DNA from 3 places in the Pseudomonas sp. RT6P73 genome. Region 2 is predicted to be linked to each of the others. Evidence: predicted binding sites of a transcription regulator. Region 2 holds the regulator's gene; each other region holds the start of a gene.
What was found. The regulator sigma-54, encoded in region 2, starts transcription at its own class of promoters, with help from an activator protein. The targets are predictions, from matches to a motif close to ANTGGCATNNANNTTGCTNT.

Region 1: a site for sigma-54 is predicted at 1,274-1,293, ahead of glnK (P-II family nitrogen regulator). Genes of this name have one in related genera too.
Region 3: a site for sigma-54 is predicted at 883-902, ahead of glnA (glutamate--ammonia ligase). Genes of this name have one in related genera too.

What each region holds. Positions count from the first base shown of each region.
Region 1 is NZ_JBUBUV010000002.1:5,447,910-5,450,178, forward strand. It holds gene ACYZT6_RS25245 (ammonium transporter) at 1-690, opposite strand, end outside; gene glnK (P-II family nitrogen regulator) at 728-1,066, opposite strand; gene ACYZT6_RS25255 (accessory factor UbiK family protein) at 1,486-1,746, shown strand; gene ACYZT6_RS25260 (BRO-N domain-containing protein) at 2,205-2,269, shown strand, end outside.
Region 2 is NZ_JBUBUV010000002.1:420,509-422,777, forward strand. It holds gene ptsN (PTS IIA-like nitrogen regulatory protein PtsN) at 1-205, opposite strand, end outside; gene hpf (ribosome hibernation-promoting factor, HPF/YfiA family) at 218-526, opposite strand; gene ACYZT6_RS02095 (RNA polymerase factor sigma-54) at 601-2,094, opposite strand.
Region 3 is NZ_JBUBUV010000002.1:5,279,769-5,282,037, forward strand. It holds gene thiI (tRNA uracil 4-sulfurtransferase ThiI) at 1-668, opposite strand, end outside; gene glnA (glutamate--ammonia ligase) at 999-2,269, shown strand, end outside.

The DNA.
Region 1 (2,269 bases), 5.0 Mb from region 2:
CGGGAAGCCTTTGCGTTTGCCCAGCACCAGGCAGGCAATCAGACCGGCCACACCCGCGTTGATGTGCACCACGGTGCCGCCGGCGAAGTCGAGTACGCCCCAGTCCCACATCAGGCCGCCGTTGCCGGACCAGACCATGTGCGCAATCGGTGCGTAAACCAGGGTGAACCACACGCCCATGAAGATCAGCATGGCGGAGAACTTCATCCGCTCGGCGAAGGCACCGACGATCAGCGCAGGGGTGATGATGGCGAAGGTCATCTGGAAGGTGATGAACACCGCCTCAGGAAACAGCGCCGCAGGACCGGTCAGGCTCGAAGGCGTGACACCGGCGAGGAATGCCTTGCCCATGCCGCCGAAGAACGAGTTGAAGTTGACGACGCCCTGCTCCATGCCGGTGGTGTCGAACGCGATGCTGTAGCCATAAATGACCCACAGAATGCTGATCAGACCGGTAATGGCGAAGCACTGCATCATCACGGAAAGAATATTTTTCGACCGGACCATGCCGCCGTAGAACAGCGCGAGGCCGGGAATGGTCATGAACAGCACGAGGGCTGTCGAGGTCATCATCCAGGCGGTATCGCCGGAATTGAGGACTGGGGCCGCCACTTCGTCTGCCGCCATAGCCAGGCTGGGCATTACGAGGGACAACAGGGCTCCTAGCCCTGCGAATTTACGCAGAGTCATATTGTTTTCTCCTGGGGCGTTGGGTTTGTGGCGGCGTTTAAATCGCGTCGGTATCGGTTTCGCCGGTACGGATGCGAATCGCCTGTTCCAGATTGACCACGAAGATCTTGCCGTCACCGATCTTGCCGGTGTTGGCAGCCTTGGTTATCGCCTCGATAACCCGGTCCAGATCCTTGTCGTCAATGGCGACATCGATCTTCACCTTGGGCAGAAAATCGACCACGTATTCCGCGCCGCGATACAGCTCGGTGTGACCCTTCTGCCGTCCGAAGCCTTTGACTTCAGTAACGGTAATGCCCTGCACGCCGATCTCGGACAGCGATTCGCGCACGTCGTCCAACTTGAACGGCTTGATGATGGCAGTGACTAGCTTCATGAAAACTCTCTCCCGAATTGGTGGACTTGCCCCAGGAAAACAAACCCGACTCAAGTCTAAGCGCAGTGCCTGGCTTTGTAACGCATCGTCGGCCATTGGATTGCCCGTCCGACGCCTGCTAACCACTCCCAGCGAAACACTTCCCCGTTCCGCTTGGCGCACTGCATTCGTCACAGCGACTGCATCAGTGCATGGGTCACTACCGACTAAGCAGAAAGCTTGCCATCTCGCCAAAACCCACTGAATTCAATCCCTTGGCCGCTGCCAACCGCCGCTTCACACAAACGGCCCGGCGGATACGCACAACAACAGTGCGCGGCCGCCCGTCCACATGCGCGAAAAGCGTGCATCCCTGCGGTCGGAATTGACTATAGACACTGCGTGATACACTGCCCGCCATTGTTGACAGGACATTTCCCATGCTCGCACCCAAAGACTTCCTCGACGCCCTGACCGGCACCGCCTCCCGCCTCTTCAGCGGCGAAACCCCGTTGCCGAAAAGCGAAATCGAAAGCCAGTTCAAGGCACTGCTGCAGAGCGGCTTCAGCAAGCTGGACCTGGTGAGTCGTGAAGAGTTTGATAGCCAGATGGTTGTGCTGGCACGGACCCGGGCACGGTTGGAGAGTCTTGAGGCGAAGGTTGCGGAGTTGGAAGCGAAGCTGAATCCGCCAACTGAGTAACACACCGACTCCTCTGTGAAATGCAATTCCCTGTGGGAGCGGGCTTGCCCGCGAATGGAGTCGCCTCGGTCTACCAGCCCTCCCACATTGGATAGACCACCCCTGTAGGAACTGTCGAAGGCTGAGATCTCTTGATCTGCCGCCCCGCCACAATCTCGGCAACATCCTACAAAGATCACCACCGCCGTCCGATAGCGCCGTGATGCTCCGGTTACTAAGCTCACCCGATGCTGAATGTTCAGCACCGGGTTTGGCGACTTGGAACCAAGCAATGCACGCAACCTTATCCGATATCGGGTATCTCTCCCCGACTCGAATTATGGCGGCTGTGTGTGGGAGACCTTCGGGTCTGCCGGTATTCGCTTGGCCGGTTCGCCAACCCGCACGCAGCTGCCACCCTTATTGTTTGGCGACGATAAGTGGCAGTTATCTATCAAGCGAATTTTGAGTACTGCTTCATGGACGACAACTATCTGACTCCAAACATCTTCACCCGCCACAACCTCCACCTCCATGCCCTCCT
Region 2 (2,269 bases):
AGTGGGGGATGGCGATGCCGTTTCCAAAACCAGTCGAGCCAAGTTTTTCACGGGCGATCAGAGCCTCAAAGACATCTTGCATCTCCAGATCCGGTACTTCTTTATGGATAAGGTTGGCAATTTGCTCGAGGGCTTTCTTTTTGCTGCCGCCCGGCACGTTCACGAGGGAACGGCCGGGGGTCAGGATGCTTTCAAGTCGGATCATGGGTTGGGAGTGTTAACGACCGGTCGCGCCCTGGAGGAGGCTTTGGGTCTTTTCCTTATGCTTTTTGAGTTGTTTATCGAGCTTGTCGGTGAGTGCGTCGATCGCCGCGTACATATCGGTATGTTCCGCGTTGGCGACCACTTCATTCCCGGGAATATGCAGCGTGGCTTCGATTTTCTGCTTGAGCTTTTCGACCGTCATCGTGACCTGCACGTTGGTGATCTTGTCGAAATGCCTCTCCAATCGTTCGAGTTTTTCGCCGATGTAGGTGCGAAGAGGTTCGGTCACTTCCAGTTGGTGTCCACTGATGTTGACTTGCATACAGCTTCTCCTTCGTTGCCAGTGCATAAAGCGGCAGGCAGAAATGCCTGCCACTGGAACGCTGTGGCGTGGCTCTACATCAACCGCTTGCGTTCGCTCGAAGGCGCGATCCCGAGGGATTCGCGGTACTTGGCGACGGTGCGGCGAGCCACCTGAATGCCTTGTGCCTCCAGTAAACCAGCGATCTTGCTGTCACTCAACGGCTTTTTCTGATTTTCCGCGGCAACCAGTTTTTTGATGATCGCGCGGATCGCTGTGGACGAGCATTCACCGCCTTCGGAGGTGCTGACGTGGCTGGAGAAAAAGTATTTCAGTTCATATATGCCCCGAGGGGTATGCATGAATTTCTGCGTGGTCACCCGTGAAATCGTCGATTCGTGCATCCCCACCGCTTCGGCGATGTCATGCAGCACCAGTGGTTTCATCGCTTCGTCGCCGTACTCCAGGAAGCCGCGCTGATGCTCGACAATCTGGGTGGCCACTTTCATCAGGGTTTCGTTGCGGCTTTGCAGGCTCTTGATGAACCAGCGAGCCTCTTGCAACTGATTGCGCATGAAAGTGTTGTCGGCGCTGGTGTCGGCGCGGCGCACAAAGCCGGCGTACTGGGCGTTGACCCGCAGCCGTGGCACCGATTCCTGGTTCAGCTCGACCAGCCAGCGCTCATTGTCCTTGCGCACGATCACGTCAGGAACAACGTACTCGGCTTCACTGGACTCGATCTGCGAGCCCGGACGAGGGTTGAGGCTCTGCACCAGCTCGATCACCTGGCGCAGTTCATCTTCCTTGAGCTTCATGCGGCGCATCAGCTGGCTGTAGTCGCGGCTGCCTAGCAGGTCGATGTAATCAGTGACCAGACGCTTGGCTTCGGCCAGCCAAGGCGTCTTGGCAGGCAGTTGGCGCAGTTGCAGCAGCAGGCATTCGCCCAGGTTGCGGGCGCCAATGCCGGCCGGTTCGAATTGCTGGATGCGGTGCAGGACGGCTTCGATCTCGTCCAGCTCGATGTCCAGCTCCGGATCGAAGGCCTCGAGAATTTCTTCGAGGGTTTCGTCCAGGTAGCCCTGATTGTTGATGCAATCGATCAGGGTCACGGCGATCAGGCGATCGGTGTCGGACATCGGTGCCAGGTTCAGTTGCCACAACAAATGGCTTTGCAGGCTTTCACCGGCTGATGTGCGGGTGGTGAAATCCCACTCGTCGTCATCGTTGCTCGGCAGGCTGCTGGCGCTGGTCTGGTAGACGTCTTCCCACGCGGTATCGACGGGCAGCTCGTTGGGAATGCGCTCGTTCCAGTCACCTTCCTCGAGGTTATCCACCGTCGGGGCGGTTTCCTGGTAGGAGGGTTCCGAAACATCGGCGTTGGGGAGTTGTTCGGCTTTGTCGGCCAAAGGGTCGGCGTTATCGAAGTCGTCGCCTTCTTCCTGGCGTTCGAGCATCGGATTGGACTCCAGGGCCTCCTGGATTTCCTGTTGCAGGTCCAGGGTCGACAATTGGAGCAGGCGGATGGCCTGTTGCAGCTGCGGTGTCATCGTCAGCTGCTGGCCCATTCTCAAGACTAGCGATGGTTTCATGGCAGGGGCTTAACACCTTATTCGCCGGCGCACATGCGCCATCCACTACAGGGCGCCGAAGCGCCAAACATAAGCAAATTATATGCCCGAAACTGCAGCGTTTGCCTAGAGCGCTGTAACAATAAAAACTTTTAAAGTCTTGTTGACGAGCTGCCCTTGCCGATAGCTGAACATC
Region 3 (2,269 bases), 4.9 Mb from region 2:
ATGACGCCCAGTTCATGGGCCCGTCCACCCAGATTGAAGAAGCAGAAATGGCTCATCAGGCCACGGCGCATGATCTGGTAAGACGCAACGGTCGAATCGAAACCGCCGGACATCAGCACAAGCGTCTGTTCCAGGGCACCCAGCGGATATCCGCCAATGCTGTTGTGCTGGTTGTGGATCACAAACAACCGTTTGTCGCGAATTTCGATGCGAACTTCGATTTCCGGCTCTTTCAGCGAGATTCCGGCGGCGCCGCACTGACGACGCAGTTGGCTGCCGACGTATTTTTCGACATCCATCGAACTGAATTCATGCTTGCCGGCCCGCTTGCAGCGCACCGAAAAGATCTTCCCGGCCAGCGCATCACCGAAGTGCTGCTTGCACTTGGCGACGATGTCGTCGAAGTCGCCCAGCGGGTATTCGTCGACTTGCAGGAAATGCGCGATGCCTGGCATGCAGCTCAGGCGCTCGGTCATCTCCTTCAGGGCTTTGGGCTCGCTGACGCGTGTTTCCAGCTCGAGATTGTCCCACACACCGTTCACCACCACAGCCGGGTCCAGGTCGCGGAGCACGGTACGGATGTTTTTGGCCAACTGGCGGATGAAACGCATCCGTACCGGGCGGCTCTTGATGGTGATCTCGGGGAAGACTTTTACGATAAGTTTCATGAAAACAGCGCGCGCTGGGCCAGCCGAAAAAGGGGGGCGCGGATTATAGCGGAAATTGCTCAAGGTTTAACCAGTTAATGTGCAGAAGGTTTTGCTCGCACCAAAACGGGTCATTTACTGATTTTAACGCTACATTGTAGGGCGAGATTTTCAGCTCGCAGACGCTTTGTGCCTTTATAAGCGTGATATTGGGGCAAAAAACCCATGGTGGGGCACTGGCATGCAATTTGCTCCCTTGTGAGGCAGGTTGCCTTGGCAGAGTATTCGCGCCGGCATCACCCACATTCTAAGGGCATCCACTACTAAGCCCGAAGCCACCCGGAGGACACTATGTCGAAGTCGGTTCAACTCATCAAAGATCATGACGTCAAGTGGATTGATCTGCGCTTCACGGACACCAAAGGCACTCAGCACCACGTGACCATGCCGGCTCGCGACGCGCTGGATGAAGCTTTCTTCGAAGAAGGCAAAATGTTCGACGGTTCCTCCATCGCTGGCTGGAAAGGCATCGAAGCCTCCGACATGATCCTGCTGCCGGACGACAGCACTGCCGTTCTCGACCCGTTCACCGAAGACCCAACGCTGATCATCGTGTGCGACGTCATCGAGCCGTCGACCATGCAAGGCTACGATCGCGACCCACGTGCGATCGCCAAGCGTGCCGAGGAATACCTGAAGTCGACCGGTATCGGCGACACCGTATTCGTTGGCCCGGAGCCTGAGTTCTTCATCTTCGATCAAGTGAAGTTCAAGTCCGACATCTCCGGTTCGATGTTCAAGATCTTCTCCGAACAAGGTTCGTGGATGTCCGACCAGGACATCGAAAGCGGTAACCATGGCCACCGCCCAGGTATCAAAGGCGGTTACTTCCCGGTTCCACCGTTCGACCACGACCACGAAATCCGTACCTCCATGTGCAACGCCATGGAAGAAATGGGCCTGGTCATCGAAGTTCACCACCACGAAGTGGCAACTGCCGGTCAGAACGAAATCGGTGTGAAGTTCAACACCCTGGTCGCCAAGGCTGACGAAGTTCAGACCCTGAAGTACTGCGTGCACAACGTTGCTGTCGCTTACGGCCGCACCGCTACCTTCATGCCTAAGCCTCTGTACGGCGATAACGGTTCGGGTATGCACGTTCACTTGTCCATCGCCAAAGATGGCAAGAACACCTTCGCTGGCGAAGGCTATGCCGGCCTGTCCGACACCGCCCTGTACTTCATCGGCGGCATCATCAAGCACGGTAAGGCACTGAACGGCTTCACCAACCCGTCGACCAACTCCTACAAGCGTCTGGTCCCAGGTTTCGAAGCTCCGGTAATGCTGGCCTACTCGGCTCGCAACCGTTCCGCTTCGATCCGTATTCCTTACGTGTCCAGCCCTCGCGCTCGCCGTATCGAAGCCCGCTTCCCGGATCCAGCAGCCAACCCGTACCTGGCCTTCGCTGCCCTGGTAATGGCTGGCCTGGACGGCATCCAGAACAAGATCCACCCTGGCGACGCCGCTGACAAAAACCTGTATGACCTGCCGCCTGAAGAGGCGAAAGAGATCCCACAAGTTTGCGGCAGCCTGAAAGAAGCCCTGGAAGAGCTGGACAAAGG